Regions from separate parts of the Blastococcus sp. KM273129 genome, predicted to be linked through region 3. Evidence: predicted binding sites of a transcription regulator. Region 3 holds the regulator's gene; each other region holds the start of a gene.
What was found. Region 3 encodes LexA, which represses DNA repair genes until DNA is damaged. Its sites were predicted from a motif close to TCGAACANNTGTTCGA; they were not measured.
Positions count from the first base shown of each region.

Region 1: ruvC (crossover junction endodeoxyribonuclease RuvC) is a predicted target of LexA. The motif match lies at 2,081-2,096, and genes of this name have one in related genera.
Region 2: E9565_RS02420 (DUF6504 family protein) is a predicted target of LexA. The motif match lies at 2,460-2,475, and genes of this name have one in related genera.

Region 1 is NZ_SSXB01000018.1:11,223-17,054, reverse strand. Features, by position in the region: gene E9565_RS07845 (heparan-alpha-glucosaminide N-acetyltransferase domain-containing protein) at 1-538, shown strand, start outside; gene pdxT (pyridoxal 5'-phosphate synthase glutaminase subunit PdxT) at 562-1,203, shown strand; gene E9565_RS07835 (YebC/PmpR family DNA-binding transcriptional regulator) at 1,200-1,961, shown strand; gene ruvC (crossover junction endodeoxyribonuclease RuvC) at 2,114-2,683, shown strand; gene ruvA (Holliday junction branch migration protein RuvA) at 2,680-3,318, shown strand; gene ruvB (Holliday junction branch migration DNA helicase RuvB) at 3,363-4,439, shown strand; gene yajC (preprotein translocase subunit YajC) at 4,585-4,896, shown strand; gene secD (protein translocase subunit SecD) at 4,911-5,832, shown strand, end outside.
Region 2 is NZ_SSXB01000004.1:70,450-76,281, forward strand. Features, by position in the region: gene E9565_RS02410 (YbaK/EbsC family protein) at 1-506, opposite strand, end outside; gene E9565_RS02415 (HNH endonuclease signature motif containing protein) at 759-2,276, shown strand; gene E9565_RS02420 (DUF6504 family protein) at 2,562-2,888, shown strand; gene E9565_RS02425 (SAV_6107 family HEPN domain-containing protein) at 2,888-3,385, shown strand; gene E9565_RS02430 (DNA polymerase III subunit alpha) at 3,382-5,832, shown strand, end outside.
Region 3 is NZ_SSXB01000001.1:48,450-54,281, forward strand. Features, by position in the region: gene E9565_RS00250 (iron ABC transporter permease) at 1-1,312, shown strand, start outside; gene E9565_RS00255 (enoyl-CoA hydratase/isomerase family protein) at 1,309-2,097, shown strand; gene lexA (transcriptional repressor LexA) at 2,165-2,929, opposite strand; gene E9565_RS00265 (LysM peptidoglycan-binding domain-containing protein) at 3,135-3,632, shown strand; gene E9565_RS00270 (hypothetical protein) at 3,757-4,479, shown strand; gene nrdR (transcriptional regulator NrdR) at 4,906-5,430, shown strand; gene E9565_RS00280 (vitamin B12-dependent ribonucleotide reductase) at 5,575-5,832, shown strand, end outside.

The DNA of each region.
Region 1 (5,832 bases), on a different contig from region 3:
GCTGGACCTGGCCTCTCCCGCGGTGCGCGCGCGGCTCGCCGCGGCCGGTGCGGCGGCCGCCGTGGTCGGCTACGGCCTGGGCTGGGCGAGCACCCGGCTGCTGGCCGGTGGGGTGCCCTCGCCGGGGCCCGAGGCCGGCTTCACCGCCCCGGGGGTCTTCGACACCGGCTGGCTGACCGGCGCGGAACCGCACAGCGGGACCACCTTCGAGGTCGTCGGCTCGACCGGCGTCGCCCTCCTCGTGGTGGCCGGGTGCCTGGTGGCCGCCGAGCGGCTGCCGCGGCTGACCTCCCCGGTGGCGGCCGTGGGGGCGCTGGCGCTCACCGTCTACGCCGCCCACCTCGTGGCGATCCGCGTCCTCATGGCCGTCGTGCCCGGCCAGGTGCAGGGCGCGGTCCTGTGGCTGTGGTTCGCCGCCGCCGCGCTGGCCGGGGCCTGGGCGTGGCGGCGCACGATCGGCCGCGGCCCGCTGGAGTCGCTGGTCACCTGGACGTCGAGCCGGGCGGCCGGGCTCGCCCCGTCGGCGCCGGCTGTCTAGGCGACGCCGTAGCGTGGGCGGCCGTGTCCACCGGCCCCACCCGCCCCGTCGTCGGGGTGCTGGCCCTCCAGGGCGACGTCCGCGAGCACGTCGCCGCGCTGCAGGCGGGGGGCGCCGAGGCCCGGCAGGTGCGCCGCCCCGAGGAGCTGGCCGCCGTCGACGGGATCGTCCTCCCCGGCGGCGAGTCGACCACCATGGCGAAGCTGGCCGCCCGGTGGGGGCTGCTCGAGCCGCTCCGGGACGCCGTCCGCGCCGGGCTGCCCGCCTACGGCAGCTGCGCCGGGATGATCCTGCTCGCCGACCGGCTGCTGGACGCGCCGCCGGGCCAGGAGACCGTCGGCGGGCTGGACGTCACGGTGCGCCGGAACGCCTTCGGCCGCCAGGTCGACTCCTTCGAGACCCGGGTCGAGCTCGACGGCCTGGCCGGCGGGCCGCTGCACGCCGTCTTCATCCGCGCCCCGTGGGTCGAGGAGGCCGGGCCGGGGGTGCAGGTCCTCGGCCGGGTCGTCGGCGGACCGGCCGACGGTAGGATCGTCGCGGTCCGCCAGGGGGACGTGGTGGCCACCAGCTTCCACCCCGAGCTGACCGGGGACCGCCGGGTGCACGCGCTGTTCGTCGACATCGTGCGCCGTCACCTGGCCGACGCAGAGAGGGGAGAGCCGTGAGCGGCCACTCCAAGTGGGCGACGACCAAGCACAAGAAGGCCGGGATCGACGCCAAGCGCGGCAAGCTCTTCGCCAAGCTGATCAAGAACATCGAGGTGGCGGCCCGCACCGGCGGCGGTGACCCCGCCGGCAACCCGACGCTCTACGACGCCATCCAGAAGGCCAAGAAGAGCTCGGTGCCCAACGACAACATCGACCGCGCGGTCAAGCGCGGCGCGGGCCTCGAGGCCGGCGGCGTCGACTACCAGGGCATCACCTACGAGGGCTACGCCAGCGGCGGCGTCGCGGTGCTCATCGAGTGCCTCACCGACAACAAGAACCGCTCGGCGATGGAGGTCCGCACCGCCATGACCCGCAACGGCGGGTCGATGGCCGACCCCGGCTCGGTCTCCTACCTCTTCTCCCGCAAGGGCGTCGTCGTGGTGCCCAAGTCCGGTGACGTCGACGAGGACAGCGTGCTCATGGCGGTGCTGGACGCCGGCGCCGAGGAGGTGCGCGACCTCGGCGACACCCTCGAGGTGCTCTGCGAGCCCACCGACCTCGTCGCCGTGCGCACCGCGTTGCAGGACGCCGGCATCGACTACGACTCCGCCGAGGCCGGCTTCCAGCCCAGCGTCCAGGTGCCGCTCGACGCCGAGGGCGCGGCCAAGGTCTTCCGCCTGATCGACGCGCTCGAGGACTGCGACGACGTGCAGAACGTCTACGCCAACTACGACGTGTCCGACGAGGTCATGGAGCAGGTGGCGGCCGACGCCTAGAAGGACCCCCGTCCTCCTCACCCCTCGCTGCGCTCGGGGCGAGCCTCTGGACGGGGGCCGTTCCAGTACGTCACCGGGCGTGTTGGCGGGGTCCGGTCGGGGAGCGGGGTTAGCCTCGGTCGAACACCAGTTCGGCTGACGGGAGCGTGACCATGCGGGTGCTCGGCATCGACCCGGGCCTCACCCGGTGCGGGTGGGGGGTGGTCGACGGGCGCCCCGGCGCGCGGCCGACGGCGGTCGGCGTCGGCGTGGTGCGCACGCTGGCGGAGCTGGACCTGGAGCTGCGGCTGCTGGAGCTGCACACCGCGGTCGCCGCGCTGCTGCGCGAGCACCGCCCCGACGTGGTCGCGATCGAGCGGGTGTTCACCCAGAACAACAAGGGCACCGCCACGGGCACCGCGCAGGCGGCCGGGGTGGCCGCGCTGGCCGCGGCCCAGGCCGACCGGCCGGTCGCCTGGCACACGCCCAGCGAGGTCAAGGCGGCCATCTCCGGCAACGGCCGCGCGGACAAGGAGCAGGTCACCCTCATGGTCACCCGGGTCCTCGGGCTCGCCGCCGCCCCCAAGCCGGCCGACGCCGCCGACGCCCTCGCCCTCGCGGTCTGCCACGCCTGGCGCGGGCCGGCGCAGCAGCGGCTGCGCACGGCGGCGATCGCCGGCGGGATCGGCGCGCCGGTGCGCAGCACCACGCTGCCGCGGTGGACGGGGGTGGCGGCCCGATGATCGCCAGCGTCAGCGGGCGGGTCGCCGCGGTCTCCCCGGACGGCGCCGTCGTCGAGGTGGGCGGCATCGGCCTCGCGGTGCAGTGCACCCCGGGCACGATCGCCCGCCTGCAGGTGGGGGAGTCCGCCCGGCTGGCGACCACCCTCGTGGTGCGCGAGGACTCGCTCACCCTCTACGGCTTCGCCGACGACGACGAGCGCCAGCTGTTCGAGCTGCTGCAGACCGCCAACGGCGTCGGCCCGCGCCTGGCCCAGGCGGTGCTGGCCATCCACCCGCCGCGGGAGGTCCGCCGGGCCGTCTCGACGGCCGACGTCAAGGCGCTGATGCAGGTGCCCGGCATCGGCAAGAAGGGCGCCGAGCGGCTGATCCTCGAGCTGCGCGACCGGCTGGGCTCCACCACCACCGACACCTCCCTCGACGTGCCCGCGCCCGCGGGGCTGCCGTCGGTGACGCCGGTGGCGCCCTGGCGCGACCAGCTCACCAGCGCGCTGGTCGGCCTCGGCTGGAGCGGCAAGGAGGCCGAGACCGCGGTCGGCCAGCTCGCCCCCGTGGCCGACGAGCAGATCGCCGCGACCGGCAGCGTGGAGGTCGCGGTGCTGCTCCGGCGCGCTCTCCAGCTGCTGGGCAGGTCGTGAGCGCCCCGTTCGACCGGTCCCTGACCGGTGACCTGGCCGCCGACGTGACGCCGGAGTGGCCGGTGTCGCCGCAGGCCGGCGACGAGGAGCGGGTCGTCGAGTCGGCGCTGCGGCCGCACTCGCTGGACGACTTCATCGGCCAGCCCAAGGTGGCCCGCCAGCTCGCCCTGGTCCTCGAGGGCGCCAAGCGGCGCGGCCGCACCCCCGACCACGTGCTCCTGTCGGGGCCGCCCGGGCTCGGCAAGACCAGCCTCGCGCTGATCATCGGCTCCGAGCTCGGCACCTCGGTGAAGATCACCAGCGGCCCGGCGATCGAGCGCTCCGGCGACCTCGCGGCGATGCTCTCGAACCTCGCGCCCGGTGACGTCCTGTTCATCGACGAGATCCACCGCATCGCCCGGCCCGCCGAGGAGCTGCTCTACATGGCGATGGAGGACTTCCGCGTCGACGTCGTGGTGGGCAAGGGGCCCGGGGCGACGGCGATCCCCCTGGAGATCAACCCGTTCACCCTCGTCGGGGCCACCACCCGTGCCGGGCTGCTGACCGGCCCGCTCCGCGACCGGTTCGGCTTCGTCGGGCAGATGGAGTTCTACGAGCCGGCCGAGCTGCAGCGGGTGCTCGCCCGCAGCGCCGCCCTGCTCGGCGTGGAGCTCACCGACGAGGGGTCGGCCGAGATCGCCGGACGCTCCCGCGGCACCCCGCGCATCGCCAACCGGCTGCTGCGCCGGGTCCGCGACTACGCCGAGGTGGAGGCCGACGGCCGCGTCACGCGCCAGGTCGCCGAGGCCGCGCTGGCGCTCTACGACGTCGACCACCTGGGGCTGGACCGCCTCGACCGCGCCGTCCTCGAGGCGCTCGTGGGCAAGTTCGGCGGCGGGCCGGTCGGCGTCGCCACCCTCGCCGTGGCCGTGGGCGAGGAGCCGCACACCGTCGAGGAGGTGTGCGAGCCGTTCCTCGTGCGCGCCGGGCTGCTGGCGCGCACCCCGCGCGGGCGGGTCGCGACCGAGGCCGCCTGGGAGCACCTGGGGCGGCCGGTGCCGCGCGGCGGGGTCCCCCTCGGCCGGGTCACAGCAGACCCACAGGTACCGGGGTCGTCGTCAGACACCCTCTTCGACGCCTAGACTCCGGAGCGCTGGCGCGCAACTCGCAGGCCGGGCCGTGCGCGTCCCGCCTGGTCGCCGCGCGCACGGCACCCGATGCACCCGAGCGGTCCCGTCCCGGACCGCACCACCGCGAGGCCTGTCGCGGAAGAGAGGCACACCTGTCGTGGAGTACTTCCCGCTGATCATGCTGGCCCTGCTGGCCGTCGTGCTGTTCGTGCTGCCGGCCCGGCAGCGCAAGCGCATGCAGGAGCAGCACGCCGCGCTGCAGGCCTCCCTCGAGATCGGCACCCCGGTGATGACCACCAGCGGCATGCACGGCACCGTGGCCGCGCTGGGTGACACGACGCTGGACCTGGAGATCGCCCCCGGCGTGGTGGTCACCTTCGCCCGGCAGGCGATCCTCGAGGTGCGCCGCCCGGCCGGTGCCGCGCCGTCCGACGGGGGCAGCGCGCGCCCCGCCGACGGCACCGTCTGACCCGGAGGAGCTCCGTGGCCAACCGCACGCTCCCGGCGGGGCGATACTTCGCCGCGTTCGTGCTCATCGTCGCCGTGCTGTACGGGCTGGTGTTCTTCACCGGCGACACCCGCACCCCTCAGCTCGGTCTCGACCTGCGCGGCGGCACCACGGTCACCCTGACCGCCCAGACCCCCGGCGGCCAGGCGCCGGCCCCGGAGGACCTGGAGCTGGCCCGCCAGATCATCGAGCAGCGCGTCAACGGCCTCGGCGTCGCCGAGGCCGAGGTGGTCACCGAGGGCGACAGCAACATCGTCATCTCCGTCCCCGGGGACGACGGCGAGCAGGCCCGCCAGCTCGGCGCGACCGCGCAGCTGCGGTTCCGGCCGGTGGTCCAGGGCCCGGCGCCGGCGGTCCCGGCGGAGGAGGACCCGGCCGCCGAGGACCCCGCCGCAGAGGACCCGGCCGCAGAGGACCCGGCCGCAGAGGACCCGGCCGCAGAGGACCCGGCCGCCGAGGGGGCCGACGGCGCCGTGGCCGAGCCGGCCCTGCCCGACCCCGACGCACCCCCGGTCACGCAGGAGGAGGCGGCGGCCGAGTTCGCCACCCTCACCTGCGAGGCGGACAACGTCACCGGCGACACCGCGCGGCCCGAGGACTTCGTGGCCGCCTGCAGCGAGGACGGCACCGCCAAGTACCTGCTCGGCCCCACGATCATCGAGGGCACCGAGATCGACGACGCCAACGCCGGCACCGAGCCCTCGGACGGCAGCTGGGTCGTGCTGCTGGACTTCCAGTCCGACGGCCTGTCCACGTGGGCCGCCTACACCACCGCCAACGTCGGCTCGCCCGTCGCCTTCACGCTGGACGGGCGGGTCATCTCGGCGCCCACCATCAACAGCGCGATCACGACGAACCCGACGACGATCACCGGTCAGTTCGACCAGGAGTCGGCCA
Region 2 (5,832 bases), on a different contig from region 3:
ACCGTGGTGCCGGTGCCGTCCAGGAGGCCGCCGCCCACCTCGGCCGCGGTGCCGGCGGTGATGCGGAGCAGCTCGTCGTAGCTGGTGGGGAAGACCGCCGCCGGGTGCCCGGCCGCGGCCCACAGCCGGTCGTAGCGGGCGAGCTCCACGTCGACCAGGGTGCCCAGCGGGGCGGGGTGGCCGACCGGGGCCACCCCGCCGATGGGCTGGCCGGTCTGCTCGCGGACGACCTCCGGCGGCGCGGGGACCAGGGAACCGACGCCCAGCAGCGCCGCGACCTGGAGGACGTCGACGCGGTGCGCGCCGCTGGTGAGGACGAGCAGCGGTGCGCCGTCGGCGAGGAAGACCAGGCTGTTGACGATCGCGCCGACCGGGACGCCCAGCGCCTTCGCGGCAGCGGCCGCGGTGCGGACCTCGGCGGGGAGGGTGCGCACCTCACCCTCGGCGCCGGCCGCGGCGAGGGCCCGGGCTACGGCGGCCACCCGGGGGTGCGTGGGCGGGCTCATGGGTCGATCCTGCCACCGCCCGCAGGCGCGCGCGCCCGGCGTGTCCCGGGCGGTGCAGTCCGGCAGATCGCTGCGGCCTGCCGGAGGCCGTCCGCCGACCCGGCCGGTGCACTGACGAGGCGGCGAGCCGGGAGCCGCGGAGGAGATGCCGCTCCTGAACGGTGAGGTGCTGGCGTGAACCATGCCTTCTCGACCGCGCCTCCCGGCCTCTGACCGCTCAGAAATGTCGTAGCCCCGGCCTAGCGTGCAGCCATGGAGGACGACGGCTCGTGCCTGCCCGGCGACGGCGTGCCGATGCCGCTGCTCCCCGGCGAGGTCGTGCCACCGGACGGGGGCGAGTTCGAGCTGGTGTGCGACATCTGGTCGGCCGACGCGCACATGGCCCGGGAGTACGCCCGGCAGGCGGCCGCCATCGCGGAGCTGGCGCGCCGCCGGTCGGTGGAGCGGGACGCCGACTACCGCCCCCGCGGCAGGCCGGGGCCGGATTCCCGGGCGGCGCGCCCGGCCGCGCTCGCCGACGTCTCCGACGACTTCGTCTCCGAGCTGGCGGTGATCCGCCACTGCTCGGAGGCCGAGGCCGGCCGCCTGGCCGCCGAGTCGATCCTGCTCACCACGAAGCTCGCCGCCACGTGGGCGGAGATGTTCGCCGGGCGGCTGAGCATCCGCAAGGTGCGGATCCTGCTCGACCTGCTGGGCGACGCCTCCGACGCCGTCGCCGCCGCGGTGCAGGCGCGGGTGCTGCCGGGCGCCGCGGACTGCCCGCCGTCCCGGCTGGGCGACCGCGTCCGCTACCACCTCTACCGGGTCGACGGCGAGGCGAAGGAGCGCCGCCGCAGGGAGGCCGAGCGGAAGGCCGACGTGCACGTGCAGCGCACCGCCGACGACCTGGGCCGGCTGGTCGTCGAGGGCCCGCTGCCGGCGGTGCACGCGGCCCGTGACGCGGTCGACCAGTACGCGCGGTGGATGCGGGCCGACGGCGACGACCGGCCGATGGGCGTGCTGCGCTCGGCGGCGACGCTGGACCTGATCCTGCGGCCGTGGGACACCAGCCGTCCGCCGGTGACCGCGCAGCTGCACGTCCACGCCGCGCTGCCCTCGCTGCGGCCCGACGCCCCGCCCGGGGCGGCTCCGGCGGAGCTGGACGGGCAGCTGATCTCCGCCGCCCAGTGCCGGGAACTGCTGGACTCCTTCGACGTGCTCGACCTGTCCCCGGTACCGGGCGGGTCGGTCCACGTCGCGATCGACGACCCGACCATCGGTGAGACCGTCGCGGTGGCCACCCCGGCCGAGCTCCGCCGCGCCGCCGGCCGGGGGCGCCGGGTGCGTCGCGGGAAGAGCTCGCCCCGCAACCACCCACCCGGCAACCACCCGCCCGGGCAGCCCGACGGGCCCGGCCTCCGGCCGCCACCCCCGACGCCCGGGTACCGGCCCACCGCGGCCCAGGAACGGCTGGTCGGCGTGCGCGACCGGCACTGCCGCATGCCGGGCTGCCGCCGCCGCGCCGGCCGCTGCGACATCGACCACGGGCAGGCCTTCGCCGACGGCGGCCCGACCGACTGCTGGAACCTCTGCTGCCTGTGCCGGCGGCACCACCGGATCAAGACCTTCGCCCGCGGCTGGTCGTTCACCCTGCACCCCGACGGCCGGCTCGTGGTCCGCACCCCGTCGGGCGTCTCCCGCACCACCCGCCCGCCCGGTTGGTACCACGACCCCGAGCCGGAACCGCCGTGGCTCGACGAGCAGGCACCCCCCGACCCGCTCTGGAGCTGAGGGCGGCCGGGGCGCTCCGGGTGGTTCGGCGGGGCGGGCCGCAGGTGAGGGCCGGGCCGGCGTGCGTCCGACGGCCTCGGGATCCGCGCGCACGGGCCCGTCGCGCGGCCTGGGTCCGGGTGGGCGGACACGCCGCGGCCCGGCTTGACGAGGGGGGAGCGCTCCGGTCTACTGGACACCAGTTCGAACGCATGTTCGAACAAAGCGGATCGGCCCGCCTCTCCCGGCTTCTTCCCCGCCGGCGGGGTGGTGGGCGTGCGGCGGGCGAGGCGTGGGGAGGCTGTCATGGGTCGGGTGCTCGGTGAGGTCGTCGTCGGTCGGGCCGGCGAGGAGGTGCAGGTCGAACGCGGCCCGCTGGGCCCGCTGCAGTTCTGGCGCGGGCAGTCCCGGTACGTCGTGGGTGAGCTGCTCGACTCCTGGGTGGAGACGGCGCCCTGGTGGCTCCGGGACGCCGAGGCGGGCGGCGCATCGGACGACCTGGTCGCGCCCCGCGAGGTCTGGCGGGTGGAGGCGGTGCGGGCCGGGCGGTCGCGCATGAGCTTCGCCGGCGTCTACGACCTGACGTGGGACGCCTCCGGCAACCGCTGGTGGCTCGTCCGGGTGCACGACTGATGGGCGCCGCACGCGCCGTGCCGGCCGGCCAGCTGCCGCTGCCCCCCGCGCTGCCCGCCGCGGCCGCCGGGCTGCTCCGCCAGGCCCACCGCGGCCTGGCGGAGGCGGTCTCGGCCACCGACCCGCGGGAGCGGTACGCCACCGCGCACCTGGCCGCTCTCCGTGCCGCCGCGGCGGTGCTCGCCGCGCGCACCCGGCCCGAGGGTGGCCGCCGGCGCCCGCGCAGCGCCTGGGTGCTGCTCGGGGATGTCGCCCCGGAGCTGGGGGAGTGGGCCACCTTCTTCGCCGCCGGCGCGGCCAAGCGCGCCGCGGCGGAGGCGGGGCTGTCCCGCGCGGTCACCGAGCGGGAGGCCGACGACCTGGTCCGCGACGTGCGGAGCTTCCTCACCGTGGTCGAGGCGGGGCTGGGCGCGGACCCGCTACCCGAGCCGCCCCGCTACCCGCGGCCGCACGTGGTCGGCGGTGCCGCCTCCCGGTCCACCGGTCCCCGGAGGTGAGCGATCCCTTCGTCCACCTGCACGTCGCGTCCGGTTACTCCATGCGGTACGGGGCCAACCACCCCGCCGACCTGGTGGCGCGGGCGGCCGAGCACGGCATGCCGGCCCTGGCCCTGACCGACCGGGACGGGCTGTACGGCGCGGTGAAGTTCGCGCTGGCCTGCCGGTCGGCCGGGGTGCGGCCGATCTTCGGTGTCGACCTCGCGGTGGCGCCGGCGCTGGGCACCAGCGTGCCGCCGGCGCTCGCGCACGTGCTGGGGGATGACCCGGCCACGGCCCGGACCCCGCGGTCGCGGGCCGCCACGCCGCCGCGCCGGTCGCCGGCCCGCGGTGGGGTGAGCGTCGACCCGCGGCTGCCCCGGGTCACCTTCCTCGCGCGCGACGGCGCCGGCTGGCGCTCGCTGTGCCGGCTCACCAGCGCCACCCACCTGCGCGGCACCCGCGGCGAACCGGTGAGCTCGCTGGCGATCGCCGCCGAGCACGCCACCGGGCTGGTGCCCCTGCTCGGCCCCGGCTCACCGGTGGGCCGGGCCCTCCTCGCCGGCCGGGCCGACCTGGCCGTCCAGCAGCTGGACGCCTGGCGCGCGGTCTTCGGCCCGGGGCTGGCGCTCGAGGTGGTGCACCACCGGGGCCGGGGCGACCGGCAGCGTGCGCAGGCGCTGCTCCGGTTCGCCGCCGAGCAGCAGGTGCCGGTGGTCCTGAGCAACGCGGTCCGGTACGTCGACGCCCTCGACGCCCCGACCGCCGACGTGCTCGACGCCGCCCGGCGGCTGGTCCCGCTGGGTGCCCGGCACGTCGACCGCACCACGGCCGAGGGCTACCTGAAGTCGGGCAAGGAGATGGCCGAGGTCGCCGAGGACCTGGCCGGCCCCGACCGGGACGCCGCCCTGCGGCTGCTCGAGCGCACCGCCCGGCTGGCCGAGCAGTGCGCCGTCGACCCCACCGGCGACCTGGGCATCGGCAGCGTCCGGTACCCCGAGCTGGACGTCGTCACCAGCCCGGCCGAGCGGGGGATGGGCCCGGCGCAGGTGCTGCGCGCCCGGTGCGAGGCCGGGCTGGGGCGGCGCGGCATGGCGCCCACCGCCCGGGTCCGCCGGCGGCTGGAGGAGGAGCTGGCGGTCATCGACTCGCTCGGCTACCCCTCCTACTTCCTCACGGTCGCGGACGTGGTCGACCTCATCAAGAGCTCGAGGGTCCGGGCGGCGGCGCGCGGATCGGGCGCCGGCAGCCTGGTCACCTACCTGCTGGGCATCTCCGACGTCGACCCGCTGCGCTACGGCCTGCTGATGGAGCGGTTCCTCTCGCCGCTGCGCCACCAGCTGCCCGACATCGACATCGACGTGGAGTCCGCCCGCCGGATGGAGGTCTACGACGCGGTCATCGACCGCTTCGGCGCCGACCGGGTCAGCTGCATCTCGATGATGGACACCTACCGGGTGCGCCACGCCATCCGCGACGTCGGGGCGGCGCTCGGCCTGCCGCCGGCGGAGATCGACGCCGTCGCCAAGGCGTTCCCGCACATCCGGGCCAACCAGGTGCACGCCGCGCTGCGCGACCTCCCCGAGCTGCGGGCCAGCCGGTACGGCTCGCGCCGCGCCGGTGGCACCGGCGACCTCGACCTGCTGTTCGACCTGGTCTCCCGGCTGGACGGCCTGCCCCGGCACATCGCCCTGCACCCGTGCGGGGTGCTGCTCTCCGACGCCACCCTGCTGGACCGCACGCCGGTGGAGAGCAGCTACCTCGGCTACCCGATGAGCCAGTTCGACAAGGACGACGTCGAGGAGCTGGGGCTGCTCAAGCTGGACCTCCTGGGCATCCGGATGCAGTCGGCGATCGCGCACGCGCTCGACGAGATCGAGCGGGTCGACGACGAGGCGGTGGACATCGACGCGATCCCGCGGGACGACCCGACGACGTTCGAGCTGATCCGCAGCACCCGGACGCTCGGCATGTTCCAGATCGAGTCGCCGGGTCAGCGGGAGCTGGTCGGCAAGTTCGGGCCGCGGACGTTCGAGGACATCATCATCGACATCTCGCTGTTCCGGCCCGGGCCGGTGAAGAGCGACATGGTCACCCCGTTCCTCATGGCCAGGAACGGCTGGCGCGACCCCGAGTACCCGCACACCGACCTGGAGTTCGCCCTCGCCGAGACCGCCGGGGTGGTGGTCTTCCACGAGCAGGTGCTGCAGGTGGTGGCGCGGATGGCCGGCTGCACGCTGGCCGAGGCCGACGAGGTCCGCCGGGCGCTGGGGGAGAAGGACGCCCACCCGGAGGTGCGGGCGTGGTTCGTGCCGCGGGCGCTGGACGCCGGCTACCCGGTGGAGGTCGCCGAGCGGGTGTGGGAGGTGCTCGCGGCCTTCGGCTCGTTCGGCTTCTGCAAGGCGCACGCGGCGGCGTTCGCGCTGCCCACCTACCAGTCGGCGTGGCTGAAGACCCACCACCCGGCG
Region 3 (5,832 bases):
GTTCGACATCTTCAGCCCGTGGGGGATCATCTTCGTCCTCTCCCTCTTCCTCTACCCCCTCGTCTTCCTCCCGGTGTCGGCCGCGCTCGAGGGCATCGACCCGGCGCTGGAGCACGCGGCGGCCAGTCTCGGTGCCTCCCGGGCCCGGGTGCTCCGGACGGTGACGTTCCCGGTCATCGCGCCGGCGCTGATCGCCGGGTCGATCCTCGTCTTCGTCAGCGCCGCGGTGATCTTCGGCCCGGTCGCCATCCTGGGTGCGCCGACCGGGTTCCAGACCATCCCGACCGTCCTGCTGAGCCTCATGCAGTTCCCGCCCCGGATCGAGGCGGCGGCGGTCATCTCCGTGCCGATCCTCGTGATCATCGCGGGACTGCTGCTGGTCCAACGGCGTCTCGTCGGGGGGAAGAAGTTCACCGTCATCGGAGGCAAGCCGGGGCGGCAGGAGCTGACCCACCTCGGTCCCGCCGGCCGGGTCGCGGGGCTGGCCTTCTGCACGCTGGTCGTCGTCCTCAGCATCGTGCTGCCGTTCGGCATCCTGCTGGCGACGTCGTTCCGCGAGGCCCTCGGGCGACCGTTCGGGGCGGACAACTTCACGCTGACCGGCAACTACGAGCAGGTGTTCAGCCAGCCGCTGATCACGGCGGCCATGGGCAACAGCTTCTTCCTGGCCGTGGCGGCGACGGTGCTGGCGCTCGCGCTCGCGCTGCTCGCTTCGTGGCTCGTGCACCGGACCAGGGCGCGCAGCAACGCGGTGATCGCACCGGCGATGGCGGCCCCGCTGGCGTTCCCGGGCGCCGTCCTCGGTATCGGGCTGATCATCGCCTACGCCGCGCCGCCGTTCGGTCTGGGCGGGTCGCTCACCATCCTCCTCATCGCCTACGTCGGCAGCGCGCTACCGCTGACCTTCGCCTACGTGCACGCGGGCATGGGGCAGATCGGCGCCGAGGTCGAGGAGGCGTCGCGGAGCCTGGGCGCCTCGTGGGCTCGCACCTGGCGGCGCATCACCGTGCCGTTGCTGCGCCCGTCGCTGCTGGCGGCGGGGCTGCTCAACTTCGTCCTGCTGTTCCGGGAGCTGGAGATGTCGGTGTTCCTCTACACCGGCGCCAACCCGACCATCGCCACCGTCCTCTACAACCTGTCCAACGAGTCGCTGTACCAGCGGGTGGGTGCTCTCTCGGTGGTCATCCTGCTGATCAACATCGTCGTGGCGGTCATCGCCATGCGACTGCTCGACCACCGGCCCGGCGAGTCCCGCCGTCGCCGGACGACGCCCCGTCCAGACGCCCACGCATCCTCGGAGGAAGCCGCATGACCGTGACCACGACCGACGTAGGCCCCGGGGTCCACCTGCGCTACGAGACCCCGCACATCGCCGTCCTCAGCCTGGACAGCCCGCCCTCGAACACCTTCAGCTGGGAGAGCCGGCGGTCGTTCATGAGGGCGCTCGACATCCTGGACGCCGACGAGCAGGTGCGCTGCCTGGTCATCACCGGGGAGGGGCGGGCGTTCACCGCAGGTGCCCACCTCGGCGAGGACCAGTCCATGAGCGACGAGCAGCTCGAGGACTACCTGGCCGGGTTCGGCCGGGTGCTGAACGGGGTGCAGAACTTCCGGGCACCGGTGATCGCCGCGATCAACGGGGCGACCATCGGCGGCGGGCTGGAGTTCGCGCTCTGCTGCGACATCCGCATCGCATCCACCGAGGCGTTCTTCGTGGCTGCCGGGGTGAACGTGGGGCTCATCGTGAGCTTCTGGCGTCTTCCGCGTGTCATCGGCCTGGGGCCGGCCAAGGAGATCCTGCTGACCGGGGCCCGGTACACCGCGCAGCAGGCGCTGAACTGGGGCCTGGTCACGGAGGTGCACGAGCCGGCCGACCTCATGACGGCCGCGCTCGCGAAGGCCCAGCGGATCGCCACCCGTGCGCCGCTGTCCGTGGAGGCGACGAAGGAGGCGGTCACCGGGGCGTTCGAGATGGACTTCGCGCAAGGGCAGGCGCTGCAGACCAAGCGCTTCCTCGAGATGTTCCGCACCGACGACCACCAGGAGGCGCTGCAGGCCTTCTTCGAGAAGCGGGACGGGAACTACCAGCGGCGCTGATCACCGCGCCCGTGCACGTCGGTGGCCGGCCGGCACGAAGCCCCGGCCGGCCACCGACGTCGTGTCGTCAGACCCGGCGCAGGACCGAGACCACCCGGCCGAGGATCGTCGCCTCGTCGCCCGGGATGGGCTCGTAGGCCGGGTTGTGCGGCAGCAGCCACACGTGACCGTCCCGCCGCTTGTAGGTCTTGACGGTCGCCTCGCCGTCGATCATGGCGGCGACGATCTCCCCGTTCTCGGCAGTGGGCTGCTGGCGGACGACGACCCAGTCGCCGTCGCAGATGGCGGCTTCGACCATCGAGTCGCCGGCCACCTTGAGCATGAAGACGGTCCCCTCGCCCACGAGCTCGCGGGGGAGCGGGAAGACGTCCTCCACCGCCTGTTCGGCCAGGACCGGGCCACCGGCGGCGATCCGCCCGACGAGCGGGACGTACGTGGGGGCGGAGGCCTGCTCGCCGTCGGCGACCACCGGCGGCTCGGCATGCGTGGCCGCGCCCCGGCCCGTGTCACCGGGGAGCCGGACGTCCAGCGCGCGGGGCCGGTTGGGGTCGCGCCGCAGCCAGCCCTTTTTCTGCAGCACGGACAGCTGGTGGGCGACCGAGGACGCCGACGACAGCCCCACCGCCTCGCCGATCTCCCGGACCGACGGCGGGTAGCCCCGGCGGTCGATGGAGTCGCGGATCACCTCGAGGACCCGCCGCTGCCGCTGGGTGAGCCCGTCGCCGTCAGCCGTGCGATCGGGGAAGGTGCGCACCGACGCGGTGCCGCCCGCCTCCGGGGTCGCCCCGCGCGTGCCGCGCCCACCGCCGGAGGTCCCGCTCGAGTCCGCCACGTCTCCTCCTCGCCGGCTGCCCGTGCAGCGCTCGACCGTCGTCGTCCGCTGAACGGTAGCGCCGATCCCGGGCCAGTTCAAACACACGTTCGAAAGTTCTCCGTGTCGCATCGCTTCTGTCGGCATCGTCCGGTAGACATCGGACAGGCGTTCGAATCGAACAGGTGTTCGGGCCGGCGGGGTGCCGGCCAGGAGGGCGGGAGACATGGACAGCGGTGCTGCGTTGCGCGTCCGCGCGGAGTCGTCGGTGGGCGTGGCGCACGGCAGCGCGGCGCGGGTGCCCGCGCGCCACCTGAGGGTCCTGCCACCGCCCCGCGCCTACGCGGAACCCGTCGCGCCCGCGACCCGCCAGGGGGAGTCCCGGCCGGCGGGCCGCGCCCGGACGGTCGCCGGCCGGGCGGTGCCGCCGCCGGTCCCAACGCTCCGGCTGACGGCGCGCGGGCGCCGCGTGGTCGCGGTGGCCGTCCTGCTCCTGGGTCTCGGGGTGGTCGCCCTCGTCGGCGCCGCCCTCGGCGAGGACGGGGGCGGGCTGGAGCTGATGGGCACGACGAAGGTGATCGTGGAACCCGGGGACACGCTCTGGTCGATCGCGGGTGCAGCAGCCGGGGGGCGCGACGTGCGCGACGTCATCGTCGACATCCGCCGGCTCAACGAGCTCGGGAGCGCGGCGATCGCTCCCGGTCAGGTGCTGCTGCTGCCCTGATCGGCCGGTCCCGTGCAGCCGCGCGGCCATGGCGAGAGGTTCACAATGCCCGTTCGACGACTTCGTCAACCCTCTGTGTCGGCGCGTTCACGCAGTGTGCTCATGGCCCGCCTACGGTCATCCCGTGTCCAGCGTCATGGAGAGTCGCGCCGCGGTGTTCACCAGCCAGCCCCAGGTCGTCGAGGTCCACCAGGCGGGGAACTGGTGCGCCGGCGAGCTCCTGGGCTGGCGGCACGACGACGCGGGCGCCTGCCAGATGTGGGTCCGCGTCGTGGTCGACGGTGTCGAATGCACGGCCTGGACCGATCTGGCAGCGGTGCGACTGCCCGAGCCGCCGCCCGCCGAGGCCGTCCCGGCGACGCGGGTGATGCCCGCGCAGGCGCCTTCCCCGTCGCAGGAGGCCGGCCCGGTCGCCCATGACGAGACCGCCGGTCTGCCGCTGGAGCGGGATGCGGGCGTCCGCCCGGCCACCGCTCGCCCCGAAGGGCGTCGGCGAGCTCCCGAGGTCGCCGAGAGCCCGGCCACTCCGAGGCCGGCGACCGCGGCCGGTCGTCACCGGGCCCCGGCGACCGCTTCCGCCCCTGCCGTCGGTCGGCACCGGGCCGCCGACACCGGTCACCTCGAGCCGGTCGTGACGGGTGGGCCGGTCGTGGCGCGTGGCAACCGGTCCGGCGCGTGGGCGGTGCCCGCGGCGCGCGCCGCCCACCCGGTGGAGCGGCGTCCGGCCGGGCACGGCTGGACCCCTCCCGCGGACGTCGAGCCCGACCTGCTCACCCGGCCGATGCGCCTGGGGAACCAGGTCCCGCACTCCCGGCGGCCCCGGTTGGACGGCGCCGTCCACGTCTGACCCGCTCGCGCCCCGTGACGGAGGCCCGGCGGCCGGCCTCGCCCTGCTGCCGTACATGGCCTCCGGGTGGTCGTCGGCCGGGTGGCCGGCGCGCTCGCGGTGTGTCGGGTGTGCGGTCGACCGTGCCCGGCGCGACGGGTGCCCTCCCGCGGGGCGTTCGTCGGCGTGTCGCCGCGGTGCCGCTGTGACGGCTGGGGGCCGCTGTTCCGCCTGCGCACCGCAGTGTCGGGGCGGAACACGCCGGAGAAACGATCACTTGCACATCTTGTGGGCGCCGTCCTAGGGTTCCCCTACATCTAGTAGTTACACAGCTGTAAGCCCGTCCACAGGCCCATCCTCAGGTTCTCCCCGCGGCGTCCACCGGATGTCCCCAGGGAGCTCCACAGGCAGCCGGTGGCGGGCGCCCGGCGGAGGAGGTGAACCATCGTGCGCTGCCCGTTCTGCCACAACGCCGACAGCCGGGTGATCGACTCGCGGGAGGCCGACGAGGGCGCCACGACGCGTCGTCGCCGCTCGTGCCCTGCGTGCGGCCGGCGGTTCACCACCGTCGAGGAGGCGGTGCTCGCCGTCGTCAAGCGCAACGGCGTCAGCGAACCGTTCAACCGCAGCAAGGTCGTCGCCGGCGTCCGCCGGGCCTGCCAGGGCCGGCCGGTCGACGAGGACCAGCTCAAGCTCCTCGCCCAGCAGGTGGAGGACGCCATCCGCGCCAGCGGCGCCGCGGAGGTGCCGAGCCACGAGGTCGGCCTGGCCATCCTCGGCCCGCTGCGCGAACTGGACGAGGTGGCCTACCTCCGGTTCGCCAGCGTCTACCGCTCCTTCACCTCGGTGGCCGACTTCGAGCGGGAGATCGCCGAGCTCCGGGCCCGGCAGTCCGGCGGCGCGCCGCCGGGGGAGGAGGGGCCGCCCGCACCCCGTCAGCCGGTGCCGTCCGGCACCCCCGCCGGCACCTGAGAACTGTCGGTGCCACCCGATAGACAGCAGTTCGAGCAGTTACCGATCGCGGCTCTTCCCCAGCCCCCGATCCGCCACCGCGCAGCACCACCGCGCAGCCCCGCGATGCACCACGCGACACACGACCAGGGAGAGCTCCACACCATGACCGAGACCGACGACCGCGTGGCCGGCGCCCGCACCCGCCGCAGCGCCAAGACGCCCAGCCGTGCCAAGGGCCTCAAGATCAAGCGCGTCTTCACCACCGCTGGTGTGCACCCGTACGACGAGGTGACCTGGGAGCGTCGCGACGTCGTCATGACCAACTGGCGGGACGGCTCGATCAACTTCGAGCAGCGCGGTGTCGAGTTCCCGTCCGAGTGGAGCATCAACGCCACCAACATCGTCACCACGAAGTACTTC